3 regions of the Janibacter sp. YB324 genome follow, and region 2 is predicted to be linked to each of the others. Evidence: riboswitches for the same ligand, from Rfam matches in the RefSeq annotation. Region 2 holds a riboswitch; each other region holds the start of a gene.
The links. A riboswitch is a leader RNA that binds a small molecule or an ion and turns the genes downstream of it on or off. The one in region 2 is predicted to bind S-adenosylmethionine.
Positions count from the first base shown of each region.

Region 1 (4,203 bases), 700 kb from region 2:
CGTCCTGCTCCTCAAGGTCCTCACCCAGCAGGCCGACACGACCTCCGAGGCCATCGCCGGCTACTACCAGGGCCTCGCCTCGGTGGAGAGCAACGGCATGTACGGCGACACCCAGCAGTACGTCGCCAACGTCAAGGCACTCCGAAGCCGGATGTGACGGGCTGACGCAGGGGGCGAACCTAGACTTTGGGCGTGACCACCGCATCCACGCACCCGCTCGTCGGCGATCTCGTCGACGGTCGCTACCGCGTGCTGCGCCACCTCGCCGACGGCGGGATGGCCACGGTGCTGCTCGCCACCGACACCCGGCTCGACCGGGAGGTCGCGCTCAAGGTCATGCGCCCAGACCTCGCGGCCGACGAGACCTTCGTCTCCCGCTTCCGCCGCGAGGCCCGCTCCGCCGCGCGGCTGAGCCACCCCAACGTCGTGCCCGTCTTCGACCAGGGCGAGGACGGCGGCCAGGTCTTCCTCGCGATGGAGTACGTCGAGGGACGCACCGCGCGTGCGGTGGTCGACACCGAGGGCGCGCTCACCGTCCGTGCCGCGCTCGACGTCCTCGAGCCGGTGCTCACCGGTCTGGCGGCCGCCCACGAGGCCGGCTACATCCACCGCGACGTCAAGCCCGAGAACATCCTCATCCCCGAGCGGGGCGCGATCAAGGTCGCCGACTTCGGCCTGGCCCGGGCCGTCACCTCGCAGACGACCACCGCCGAGGACGGGGTGCTCTTCGGCACGGTCGCCTACCTCTCCCCCGAGCAGGTCGAGCGCGGCATCGCCGACGCCCGCAGCGACGTCTACGCCGCCGGGCTGATCCTCTTCGAGCTGCTCACCGGGCAGCGGGCGATCGACGGCGAGTCGCCGATCCACGTCGCCTTCCGGCACGTCCACGGCTCGGTGCCGCGCCCCTCCGAGCGGGTCGAGGACCTGCCGGGCGAGCTCGACGACCTCGTCGCCCTGGCCACCGCGCGCGACCCCGACGAGCGCCCCCGTGACGCGGGCGCCTACCTCGCCGAGCTGCAGCGGGTGCGCGCCGGCCTGACGCCCCAGGAGCTCGACCGTCGACCGCACGTCGTCGCCGGAGGAGCCGCGGCCACGGCCTCGCCGCAGGGCCGGCCGGCGGGTGGCGCAGCGGCCACCGTCGCCCACCCACGCCCCGAGCGCACGCGCGCGATCGACACCGGTGCCGCGGGTGCAGCAGCAGGTGGCGCCGGCGCAGCGGGTGGCGCCTCGACCACTGCAGCGGAGCCCCCTTCGTCCCGGCGGGGGTGGCGCCGCGCGCTCGTCGCACTCCTGCTCGTCGTGGCGCTCGCCGCCGGCGGTGGCTGGTGGTGGACCCAGGAGGGCCCGGGCAGCACGGTTGTCGTGCCCGACGTCACCGGCCTCTCCCGCGCCGACGCGGAAGCCAGCCTCACGCAGGACGGCGACCTGGGCTACGTCGAGTCCTCGGCCTTCGACGAGCAGGTGCCCAAGGGCGAGGTCATCACGTCCAACCCGCCGACCGGCACCGAGCTGTCGAAGGGGTCCGACGTCACCGTCGTCGTGTCCAAGGGGCCCGAGCGCTACGAGGTCCCTGACCTCACCGGCCGCACCGCCGCCCAGGCCAGGACCACGCTCGAGCGACGCACCCTGACGGTCGGTGCGACGACGCAGGCCTGGGACGACGACGTCGCCAAGGGCCGCATCGTCTCGACGACGCCCGCCCCCGGCACCGAGGTCAAGCGCGACGCCAAGGTCGCCCTCGTCGTCTCCAAGGGCCCCGAGCCGGTGGCCGTGCCGACGGTGACCGGTCAGGGCGCCGAGGCGGCGACCGGCGCGATCGAGGAGGCCGGGCTCGAGGTCACCCGCGCCGACGACGCCTACTCGACGAGCGTGCCCAAGGGCTCGGTCATCAGCCAGTCCCCGAGCAGCGGCATGCTCCTGCCAGGTGAGACCGTGACGATCACCGTCTCCAAGGGCCCGGAGATGGTCGCCGTCCCGTCGGTCGAGGGCCTGAGCCGCTCCGCGGCGACGACCAAGCTGGAGGCCGCGGGCTTCAAGGTCGCGGTCCAGACCTTCCTCGGTGGGCCGCTCGACGAGGTGCGCGCCTCACGCCCGAGCGGCGGCACCGCCCCCAAGGGCTCGACGGTCACGATCCTCGTCGTCTGACGCACTCAGGTGGTCGCCCGACGAAGGGAGTCAGACCGCCGGCGCGTAGTGCGAGGCGTCCCCCGTGATCGAGCGGCTGCGCTCGCCGTCGATGCCGACGGGCACCTCACGGCGACGGTGACCCGCTCGAGACGGCGGGGCAGCCCGTCGTAGTTGTCCGGCGCGTAGCGCTGGGTGATCTGGTGGTCGAAGATGACGAGCTGGTCGGGCTCCCAGACGACCCGGACGACATTTTCCGGGCGGGTGACATAGCTCTGGAGGAGGCACAGGATGTCCCGGCTCGCGGTCTTCGACAGCCCGACGAAGCGGGAGACGAAGCCACCGAGGTAGAGGCCCCGCTCCCCCGTGCGGGGTGGTTGGCGGATCGACGGTCGACGAAGGGAGGCTCGTCGCCGGTGGTGGGAGTGCTGGGTCGCCGGGGGTCTGCATTGCCGTAGGGCAATGCAGGTTCAGGTCGGCCGGGCTTCGCATTGCCGTAGGGCAATGCAGGTTCAGGTCAGCGACAGAGGGCGCTGTTGACCCGCAGGAGGTCGACGTGGCGCCGCAGCGCCGGACGCAGCGACCGCGGTGCGGTCGTGACGGTGGTGCTCATGGGTGTCCGTCCTGTCATGAGGCCGGTGAGTGCCTCGCGCTTGCTCCGGCCACGACGACCGGAGCCAGGTCCTCACCCGGAGCACCCCACCGCGAGTGGAGGGTTGCCGCCCAGCAAGCCGGGGCTTGACGCTGGATCTCGTGACCTGAAGAAGAACCTACGCAGATCCATCTCCTACTGCAAAGGAAGGAGTTAACTGTCTCGCCATCCGGACCTCTCGAGTCCCCTTGCCCCGCAACGGGGCCCGGCTGACTCGACAGGTGGTTGTGTGGTCAACCGGTAGCGCCGGGTGCCGGCAGCGCCCCATGAGCGTCGCCGGTGCCCAGGGCTACCGGTTCAACACACAACCATCAGCACCACGAAGGGAGTGCCGCAGCGAGCGCGACGAAGGGTGGGGTCGACGCGAATCAAGAAAAAGTCCGGACTGCCTGCGCCCCCATGAGAGGCAGACCACGCGGTCCGGACTTTTCCCCAGCGTCGACCCCACCCTTCGGCGGGCACCCCGGTCTTCGACAGGACGGGCGAGAGGGACTCAGCCCTCGCTGAGCATCTCCGCGGTGAGGAAGGCCAGCTCCAGACTCTGCTGGTGGTTCAGGCGCGGGTCGCAGACGCTCTCGTAGCGCTTGTTGAGGTCCTCGTCGAGGATGCGCTCGGCGCCGCCGAGGCACTCGGTGACGTCGTTACCGGTGAGCTCGACGTGCAGGCCGCCCGGGACGGTACCCAGGGAGCGGTGCACCTCGAAGAAGCCACGGACCTCGTCGACGACGTCCTCGAAGTCGCGCGTCTTGAAGCCGGACGCGGACTCGAAGGTGTTGCCGTGCATCGGGTCGCAGATCCAGGTGATCATCGCCCCGGAGTCGCGGACCTTTTCGACGATGGCCGGCATGGCCTCGCGGATCCGGCCGGCCCCCATGCGGGTGATGAAGGTCAGGCGGCCGGGCTCACGCTGCGGGTCGAGCAGGTCGATGATCCGCAGCAGCTCGTCGGGGTCGGCCTTGTCGGAGACCTTCATGCCGATGGGGTTGCGGATCCGGCTGACGAAGTCGAGGTGCGCGTGGTCGATCTGCCGGGTGCGCTCGCCGATCCACAGGAAGTGCCCCGAGGTGTCGTAGAGGTTGCCGGTGCGCGAGTCGACGCGCGTCATCGGCCGCTCGTAGTCGAGCAGCAGCGCCTCGTGGGCGGACCAGAACTCGGTGGCCCGCATGGCCTCGAAGTCGACACCGCAGGCGGCCATGAAGCGCATCGCCTTGTCGATCTCGCGGGCCAGGCCCTCGTAGCGCCGGTTGGCGGCGTTGGAGACGAAGCCGACGTTCCAGTCGTGGACGCGCCGCAGGTCGGCGAAGCCGCCCTGGGTGAAGGCGCGCACGAGGTTCAGCGTCGCGGCGCTCGTGTGGTAGCCGCGCAGCAGGCGCTGCGGGTCCGGCTCGCGCGACTCGGGGGTGAAGGCGAAGTCGTTGACCATGTCG
Region 1 is NZ_CP060120.1:1,402,089-1,406,291, reverse strand. It holds gene H7A72_RS06770 (LysM peptidoglycan-binding domain-containing protein) at 1-157, shown strand, start outside; gene pknB (Stk1 family PASTA domain-containing Ser/Thr kinase) at 193-2,145, shown strand; gene H7A72_RS06760 (TauD/TfdA dioxygenase family protein) at 2,151-2,510, opposite strand; SAM riboswitch class IV at 2,769-2,883, opposite strand; gene H7A72_RS06755 (class II 3-deoxy-7-phosphoheptulonate synthase) at 3,270-4,203, opposite strand, start outside.
Region 1: it holds a riboswitch for S-adenosylmethionine, as region 2 does, so the genes downstream of both, H7A72_RS06760 (TauD/TfdA dioxygenase family protein) here and H7A72_RS10215 (aminotransferase class V-fold PLP-dependent enzyme) in region 2, are expected to answer to the same signal.

Region 2 (4,203 bases):
GGCCTCATGCGGCTGGGCGCCGACGTCGTGCACAAGGGCAACGCCAAGGTGCACGTCTCCGGTCACGCCAGCGCGGGCGAGCTGCTCTATTGCTACAACATCGTCAAGCCGCGCAATGTCATGCCGGTCCACGGCGAGTGGCGGCACCTCGTCGCCAACGCCGACCTGGCGATCCAGACGGGCGTCGACCCCGACCACGTCGTGCTGGCCGAGGACGGCGTCGTCGTCGATCTCGTCGACGGTCGCGCGCGCATCACCGGGGCAGTGCCCTGCGGCTACGTCTACGTCGACGGTTCGAGCGTCGGGGGTGCGACCGAGGAGCTGCTCAAGGACCGTCGCATCCTGCGCGACGAGGGCTTCATCTCCGTCATGGTCGTCGTCGACTCCTCGACCGGCAAGGTCATCGCCGGTCCGGAGATCACCGCCCGCGGCTTCGCCGAGGACGACGAGATCTTCACCCAGGTCGAGCCCAAGATCATCGCGGCGCTCGACGAGGCGGCCCGCAAGGGCACGACCGACACCCACCAGCTGCAGCAGGTCGTGCGCCGTGCCGTCGGTGGCTGGGTCGGCGGCAAGATCCGCCGACGCCCGATGATCATCCCGGTGGTCGTCGAGGCCTGAGGACGCCGGGGCGAAGGGGGCCTGCCGGGTCCCCCTTCGCCCTACCCGAGGAGGGTCACAGGGCGCGCAGGACGCCGAGGAGTCGGTCGATGTGCTCGGTCGTGGTGCCCAGACCGGCGCTGATCCGCACGGCGGTGTCCTGCTCGTGCTCCGCGAGGAGGTCGTCGACGAGCAGGTGCGCGCAGAACTTGCCGTCGCGCACGCCGATGCCGTGGTCGTCGCCGAGGACGCGGGCGACCTCGCTGCTGTCGTGGCCGTCGACGGTGATCGTGGCGACGGGCGCGGCGTCGCCACCACCGAAGAGCGAGTGCACGTGCACACCGGGGATCTGCTGCAGTCCGGCGAGCAGGCGGATGCGCAGCGCCTGCTCGTGGTCGACGATCGCCTGCTCGTGCTCGGTGATGATCTCGCAGGCCGTGGCCAGGGCGACGGCGCCCAGGACATTGGGGGAGCCGGCCTCGTGGCGCGCGGGGCCACAGGTCCACTCGGTCTCGTCCAGGCCGACGCGGGCGGTGGCCCCGCCTCCGGCGAGGTAGGGGGTCGCGGCGTCGAGCCAGTCGCTGCGCCCGACGAGCACGCCGGCACCGAAGGGGGCGTAGATCTTGTGCCCGGAGAAGGCCACGTAGTCGATGCCCAGGGCGTCGATGTCGACCCGGCGGTGCGGGACGACCTGCGCGGCGTCGAGGGCGAAGCGCGCGTCGTGCTCGTGGGCCAGCGCCGCGAGGCGCTCGATCGGCCAGTGCTCGCCGGTGACGTTGGACGCGCCCGTGGCGACGACGAGCCGGTGCTCGGCCGGGTGGTTGCGCAGGGCCTGCTCGAGCAGGGCGACGGCCTCGTCGTGGCTGTGCGGCACCGGCAGGCGCAGCGCGTCACCCCACGGCAGCAGTGCCGCGTGGTGCTCGGAGGCGAAGACGAAGACCTTGGTGCCCGCGGGCAGCGCCCGCGCGAGCAGGTTGAAGGAGTCGGTCGTGTTGCGGGTGAAGACGACGTGGTCGTCGGTGCGGGCGCAGACGAAGGCTGCGACGGCTTCGCGAGCGGCCTCGTAGCGCGAGCTGGTCACGCGGGAGGCGAAGCCGGCGCCCCGGTGCACCGAGGAGTAGGTGACGGCCGCGGCGGCGACCTCGTCGGCGACCGCCCGGAAGGCGGGCGTCGTCGCGCCGTGGTCGAGGTGGGCGTACTCGACGCTCGAGCCGTCCTCGTCGCGGTAGCTCAGCCCCTCGGAGACGAGCTGCGGCAGGGCGGTGGTCGTGCGGTGCAGGTCGGAGATGGTCATGACGGTGCTCCTGGTCCTTCGGGGACCCAGGTGGCGACCGTGAGTCCGCGCTTGCCGGGCGACGGTCTGTCGCCGGCCAGGTCGTCACCCGGAGCACCCCACCGCGGAGGAGGGTTGCCGACCAGCTAGCCGGGGCTTGTCGCTGGTACTCGTGACCTTGGGTCAAGACCATAGCCCACGTCCGGAGGCCGCTGTCGAGCCCCGGCCGGCCGTGTCTCGGTTCGTGGACGTCAGGCCAGGGCGAGCGCGAGGACCGCGCCGGCCACGAGGTAGGGGCCGAAGGCGAGCTGCGTCGTGCGCGATGCCTTGCGCGTGAGCAGCAGTGCGAGAGCGGCGATCCCGCCGATGACGAAGCCGAGCCAGATACCCACGACCAGCTGGCTCCAGCCGAGCCAGGCGAGCGTCGGGGCGATCGAGACCATGAGCTTGGCATCGCCCATCCCGATCGAGCGTCCGAAGAGGACGAAGGCGAGCAGCACGGTCCCGCCCCCGACGAGGACGGCGGCGAGACCCGCGCGGGAGAGGGCGCCCCAGTCGCCGGTCACGGCCGACGCGACGGTGAGGAGCACCCCCTGGACCGGCACGAGCGGCAGGGTGATGGCATTGGGCAGGCGGTGCACGTCGGCGTCGATCGCGGCGAGCACGAGCCCGGCCGCGGCGAGGGCGAGCGGCGCCAGCAGCGTCGTCCAGTGCCGGTCGGCGAGGCCGAGCGCGACGACCAGCCCGACGAAGGGAGCGAGCGCCGGGACCCAGAGATGGCGGGGGAGGGGACCCCCTTCGTCATCGCGGCGGTAGTGGCCGGCGCGCAGCCACCGCCACGCGAGGGTGCCGAACACGGTCGCGGCGAGCACGACGACGAGGGTCCGGGTGTCCACGGGGCGAGGTTATCCGCTGTGATCCGTGGCCGGTGGTGCGCGTGTGACGCGTGTGTCAGAGGGTGCTTTCGCCTACCCTGCGGAACATGGCCACTCGTCCGTCGACCACCTCGCGCAGCAAGGGCGCCAGCTCCCGACCCAAGGGCTCCACCCGCCCGTCGGGTCGCAAGGCACCCGCCAAGAGCAGCGCGAAGGGGAGGACCTCCTCCCGCAAGCCCGCGTCCGGTGGGGGTCTGCCCCTGCCCGTCGCCGCGGTCCAGCGCACCTGGATGGGTGTCGCCCACGCGACCGGCTCCGGGGTGCGCCGCATCGGCACCAGCGCGAGCCAGATCGAGCCCGAGCACCGCCGAGACGGCTGGGGCTTCCTGGCGCTGGCGCTGGCGCTCGTCGTCGCCGTGCGCGAGTGGTGGGGCCTCAGCGGCGCCTTCGGCGACGTCGTGCACGCGGTGGCTGCGGGCACCTTCGGCCGGGTCGCCTACGCGCTGCCGATCGTCCTGCTCCTGCTCGGCGTGCGTCTGCTGCGCTCGGCGAGCGAGCCCGCCTCCGACGCCCGGCTGGGCTTCGGCAGCGTCATGCTGCTCTTCGCGGCCTCGGGCCTGACGCACATCGCCAAGGACATCCCGCAGCCGCCCGACGGCGCGGGCCCGATGCGTGACGCCGGGGGCATCGTCGGCTTCCTCGCCTCCGACCCGCTGTCGACGGCCGTGACCGAGTGGCCGGCGACGATCCTGCTCGTCCTGCTGGGGCTCTTCGCCCTCCTGCTGCTCACCGGCACCCCGCTGCACGAGGTGCCGCAGCGGCTGGCCTACGTGCGCGCCGCCTTCACCGGTGAGGTGCCGAGCCACGTCACCGCAGCCGACGTCGACGCCCGCCACGATGCGGCCAAGGCGGCGGTCACCCGCGCCCGGCGCCGACGCGCCATCGACCCCGACGAGGAGCAGTCCGGGGAGCGAGACGGCGACACCGCCTACGACCAGGCCGCCGTCGTGCAGCCGGTCGGCAAGGGCCGTCGCAAGAAGTCGGCGGCACCCGCCGCCGACGTCGAGGAGACGACCGAGACCCCGCAGCCCGAGGCCGGCGGGCCGCGCCCGGGCGAGAAGCGCCCGACGAAGAATCCGGCCGTCGCGCCGGTCCCCAGCGGCAAGACCGAGCTGCAGCCGCCGCCGACGACCCAGCTGCCGCAGCGTGTCGAGCAGCTCGCCCTCGCCGGCGACGTCACCTACACGCTGCCCGACAGCCAGTACCTCAAGCCCGGCGCACCGCACAAGGAGCGCTCCGCGGCCAACGACAAGGTCGTCGAGTCGCTCACGGGCGTCCTCGACGAGTTCGGCATCGACGCCCAGGTCACCGGCTTCCACCGCGGCCCGACCGTCACCCGCTACGTCGTCGAGCTCGGGCCCGGTGTCAAGGTCGAGCGGGTCACCGCGCTGTCGA
Region 2 is NZ_CP060120.1:2,105,226-2,109,428, reverse strand. It holds gene H7A72_RS10220 (ribonuclease J) at 1-621, shown strand, start outside; gene H7A72_RS10215 (aminotransferase class V-fold PLP-dependent enzyme) at 677-1,894, opposite strand; SAM riboswitch class IV at 1,937-2,051, opposite strand; gene H7A72_RS10210 (A24 family peptidase) at 2,125-2,769, opposite strand; gene H7A72_RS10205 (DNA translocase FtsK) at 2,856-4,203, shown strand, end outside.

Region 3 (4,203 bases), 930 kb from region 2:
CGTCGGCTACATCGTCTCGCCGGTCGACGTCGTCCCTGAGGGGCTGCTGCTCGCCTTCGGCCTGCTCGACGACGTCATGGTGATCGGCTGGGTCGCGGCGACCCTGGTCAAGGAGACCGAGGAGTTCATCGCGTGGGAGCAGGGTGTCGCCGCGCACCAGGCGCAGTGGGCCCAGCAACAGGCCTGGAGCCAGCAGCAGGCCTGGAGCTCGACGGTGCGCTCGCACGTCGTCCCCGACTGACCCCAGACCTGCGGGCGCCCACCCGCTCGTCCACAGCCGGCCCGTCCCCTCTGTCGAGGGGGCGGGCCGCTCGGCATGGTCGGGGCATGACACCGACCGCCAGCCCCCGCGACGCCTCCGAGCTCGCCGTCCTCGTGCCCTACCAGCTCGGTTACCACCCGGGTCCATCCCTCGTCCTCGCCGCCTTGCACGGTCGGCGGCTCGGGATGGTCCAGCGCCTCGACCTCGTCGACGACCCCCGGGCCTGCGCCGCCCTCGCCGAGCACAGCATCGCGATCATGGTCCGCGAGCGGGCGCAGGGGGTCGTGGTGCTCGCCTTCGAGGACGACGAAGGGGGCTCCCGCCCCGTCCGCGCGGCCGTCACCTCGGCGGCCCTGGCGGCCGGTCTCGCCGTCCCTGACCACGTCGTCGTGCGCGACGGCCGGTGCTGGGTCCCGGGGTGCGACGACGGGTGCTGCCCGCCGCAGGTGCGCGCGCTCCCGCGGCCCGAGGAGGTGCCGGCGGTCGCCCCCTTCGTCATGGCCGGGGTGCGGCCGCTCGCCAGTCGTGAGGAGCTGGTCGCCACCGTCGTGCCGCCGACGGACGAGACGCGCGCCGAGGGGGTGGCGCAGGTCATCGTGTCGGGCGAGCCCGTGCCGGTCGACGACGACGAGCTCGCCGCGCTGTGGTCCCACGTGCTCGACCCGCGGCGCAGCGCGCGACCGGTCGGTGACCTGCCCGATGCCGAGCTGGCCGTGCTGGGCGGCTCGCTGCTCGACGTCCAGTGGCGCGACGCGTTGATGGCCGTGCTCGCGCCGGGGTTCTTCTCGCTCGACGACGTGCCGCTCGAGGTCGGCTGGCTCGCCCTCGACGCGGCGGCGGAGTGCCCCTGGGTCGACTGCTGGGAGGGCGACGACGAGCTGCCGCAGGCAGGGGATTGGTCGGACGAGCTGCTCGTCGTCCGTGGTCGGCTCGTCGAGCTCGCCCGGCTCCTGCCGCAGCCGCTCACGCCCACGGTGCTCGTCACCGTGGCGCACCTCGCCTGGTGGGCCGGTGACGGCACGATCACCGGCATCTGCCTCGAGCGGGCCCTCGAGATCGACCCCGAGCACCGGCTGGCCGACCTCATGCTCCGTCTGCTGGCCACGGGGGTGCGTCCGTGGGCCCTGCCCCCGGCCGAGGGTCCGCAGCCCGGACGCGACTCGATCGGGCGCGCCTCGTGACGTTAGAGTTGTCGGCAGGTCATGAGTGCCAGCGTCAAGCCCCGGCTTGCTGGCCGGCAACCCTCCTCGCGACGGGGTGCCCCGGGTGATGACCGGGCCGCGTCGAGGCGACGTGGCAAGGCGAGACACTTCGGGAGCACTCCGTGAGCGTGACGACCACACCCCCCGCGAGCACCGCGCTGTGGCGCGACGGCGACCACCCGGGCGAGCGACGCTTCGTCTCGATCGGGCGGCTGGAGCTGGAGTCGGGCGAGTCCCTGCCCGACGTCGTGCTGGCCTACGAGACCTGGGGGCGCCTGCGTCCCGAGCGCGACAACGCCGTGCTCGTCGAGCACGCGCTCACCGGTGACAGCCACGTCGTCGGCGAGGCCGGTCCCGGTCACCCGACGGCCGGCTGGTGGCCGGGTCTCATCGGGCAGGGCGCGCCGCTCGACGACGACTACTTCGTCATCGCGATCAACGTCCTCGGTGGTTGCCAGGGCAGCACCGGGCCGGGCAGTGCCGCGCCCGACGGCCGGCCGTGGGGCAGTCGCTTCCCGCGCCTCACCATCCGTGACCAGGTCGCGGCCGAGGCGCGGCTCGCCGACGTCCTGGGCATCGAGCGCTGGCACACCGTCATCGGCGGGTCGATGGGGGGCATGCGCACGCTCGAGTGGGTCGCGAGCCACCCCGAGCGCGTCGGCACGGCGATCGCCCTGGCGACCGGCGGCTACGCCACCGCGGAGCAGATCGGGTGGAGCCAGGCGCAGATCCTCGCGATCCGCAACGACCCGTGGTTCGCCGGGGGTGACTACTACGACCACCCGCAGGGCCCCGAGGCCGGGCTGGCCATCGCCCGCCGCATCGCCCACATCACCTACCGCAGCGAGCTCGAGCTGCACGAGCGCTTCGACCGACGGGTCCAGGACGAGCCCGCCGGGCCCGAGGGCCGCCCGCGCTACACGGTCGAGAGCTACCTCGACCACCACGGCGGCAAGCTCGCGCGCCGCTTCGACGCCAACTCCTACGCGGTGCTCTCCGAGGCGATGAACTCCCACGACCTCGGCCGGGACCGTGGGGGGATGTCCGCGGCGCTGCAGGACTTCACCGGTCGACTCGTCGTCGCGCCGGTCGACTCCGACCGGCTCTACCCGCCGCGGCTGTCGCACGAGGTCGTCGCGGCACGTCCCGGGACGCAGCTGCGCACGATCTCCTCGGCGGTCGGTCACGACGGTTTCCTCACCGAGGTCGACCAGGTGGCCGAGCTGCTCCGGGACGTGCTGCGCGGCGACTGATCGGGACACGCCGACGACACCGGTGCCGGAGTGAGACAGGTCACGGGGCCGCGGTGTAGCGTCTGGCCCAGGTAGTCCATCAGCCGAGTTGTGACGAGGAGCGAGCGATGACCATCGTCGTGGGGTACGTGTCGACCAAGGAGGGCGAGGCCGCTCTCGAGCGCGCCTTCGAGGAGTGCCGCCTGCGCAACGACAAGCTCGTCGTCATCCACTCCGACCGTGGTGGCGTGGGCCTGAGCGGTGACACCGCCCGCAAGAACGAGGACGATCTCAAGCAGGTGCGTTCCCGCATGGAGGAGGCGGGTGTCGACGGCGAGGTCCGTGGCCTCGTCCGAGGCAAGGAGCCGGCCGAGGACCTCATCGTCGTCGCCGAGGAGACCGACGCCAGCCTGATCATCATCGGCCTGCGTCGTCGCACCCCCGTCGGCAAGCTGATCCTCGGGTCCAATGCTCAGCGTGTGCTGCTCGACGCGCCCTGCGACGTGCTGGCGGTCAAGGCCCGCTGAGACCCTCCGACCGCCCCTGGTGGCGGCACCCGACGGCCACGCGTTTTATAATGGTCACGAGCCCAGCGCACAGCGACCGGGCGAGTCGGGTCAGACGGGGTCACGCCACTCCCTTCGTCCCGGCGGAATCCTCCGTGACGAAAGGTTGTTGGTGACTGCTGTGTCCCCACGGTCCGTCGAGACGCAGGGCTCCCTCCCCAAGGAGTTCTCGCATCCCTCGCTGCAGGAGCTCGTCCTGAAGGGCCGCACGACCGGATCCATCACCAGCGATCAGCTACAGGCCGCGTTCGGCGAGGCCAAGATCAGCCCCAGTCGGGGGCGGGTCGTCCTGCGCGCGCTGGGCGAACAGGGAATCGAGGTTCAGGTGCCAGAGTCCACTCCGGCGAAGAAGACGGCCAAGAAGACCCCCGCCAAGAAGGCGGCGAGCAAGACCGCGGCGAAGAAGACGGCCACGAAGAAGGCCGCCGCCCCCGCGAAGAAGGCTGCCCCGGCGAAGAAGACCGCGGCGAAGAAGGCCGCCTCCACCGCCACGGCAGCCGCGGCCGCCGCCCCGGTGAAGCAGGCCGCACCCGCCAAGCAGGCCGCCGCGAAGAAGGCTGCCGCGAAGAAGGCCGCGGCCAACCCGACGACCACCACGGCCGAGGAGCCGGCACCCGGTGAGGACGAGGTCCTCGGCGAGGAGCCGGAGGCCAAGGCCAAGCCCGAGACGGAGCAGGACGAGAAGTCCGGCTTCACGATCAGCAACGACGACGAGGACGACGCTCCCGCGCAGCAGGTCGTGACGGCCGGCGCCACCGCCGACCCGGTCAAGGACTACCTCAAGCAGATCGGCAAGGTCGCCCTCCTCAACGCCGAGCAGGAGGTCGAGCTGGCCAAGCGCATCGAGGCCGGCCTCTTCGCCGAGGAGAAGCTCGCCTCCGGCGAGAAGATCGAGATGAAGTTCAAGCGCGAGTTGTGGTGGATCGCCCAGGACGGCAAGA
Region 3 is NZ_CP060120.1:1,172,607-1,176,809, forward strand. It holds gene H7A72_RS05710 (YkvA family protein) at 1-241, shown strand, start outside; gene H7A72_RS05715 (DUF4192 domain-containing protein) at 328-1,443, shown strand; SAM riboswitch class IV at 1,461-1,570, shown strand; gene H7A72_RS05720 (homoserine O-acetyltransferase) at 1,587-2,717, shown strand; gene H7A72_RS05725 (universal stress protein) at 2,825-3,223, shown strand; gene H7A72_RS05730 (RNA polymerase sigma factor) at 3,384-4,203, shown strand, end outside.
Region 3: it holds a riboswitch for S-adenosylmethionine, as region 2 does, so the genes downstream of both, H7A72_RS05720 (homoserine O-acetyltransferase) here and H7A72_RS10215 (aminotransferase class V-fold PLP-dependent enzyme) in region 2, are expected to answer to the same signal.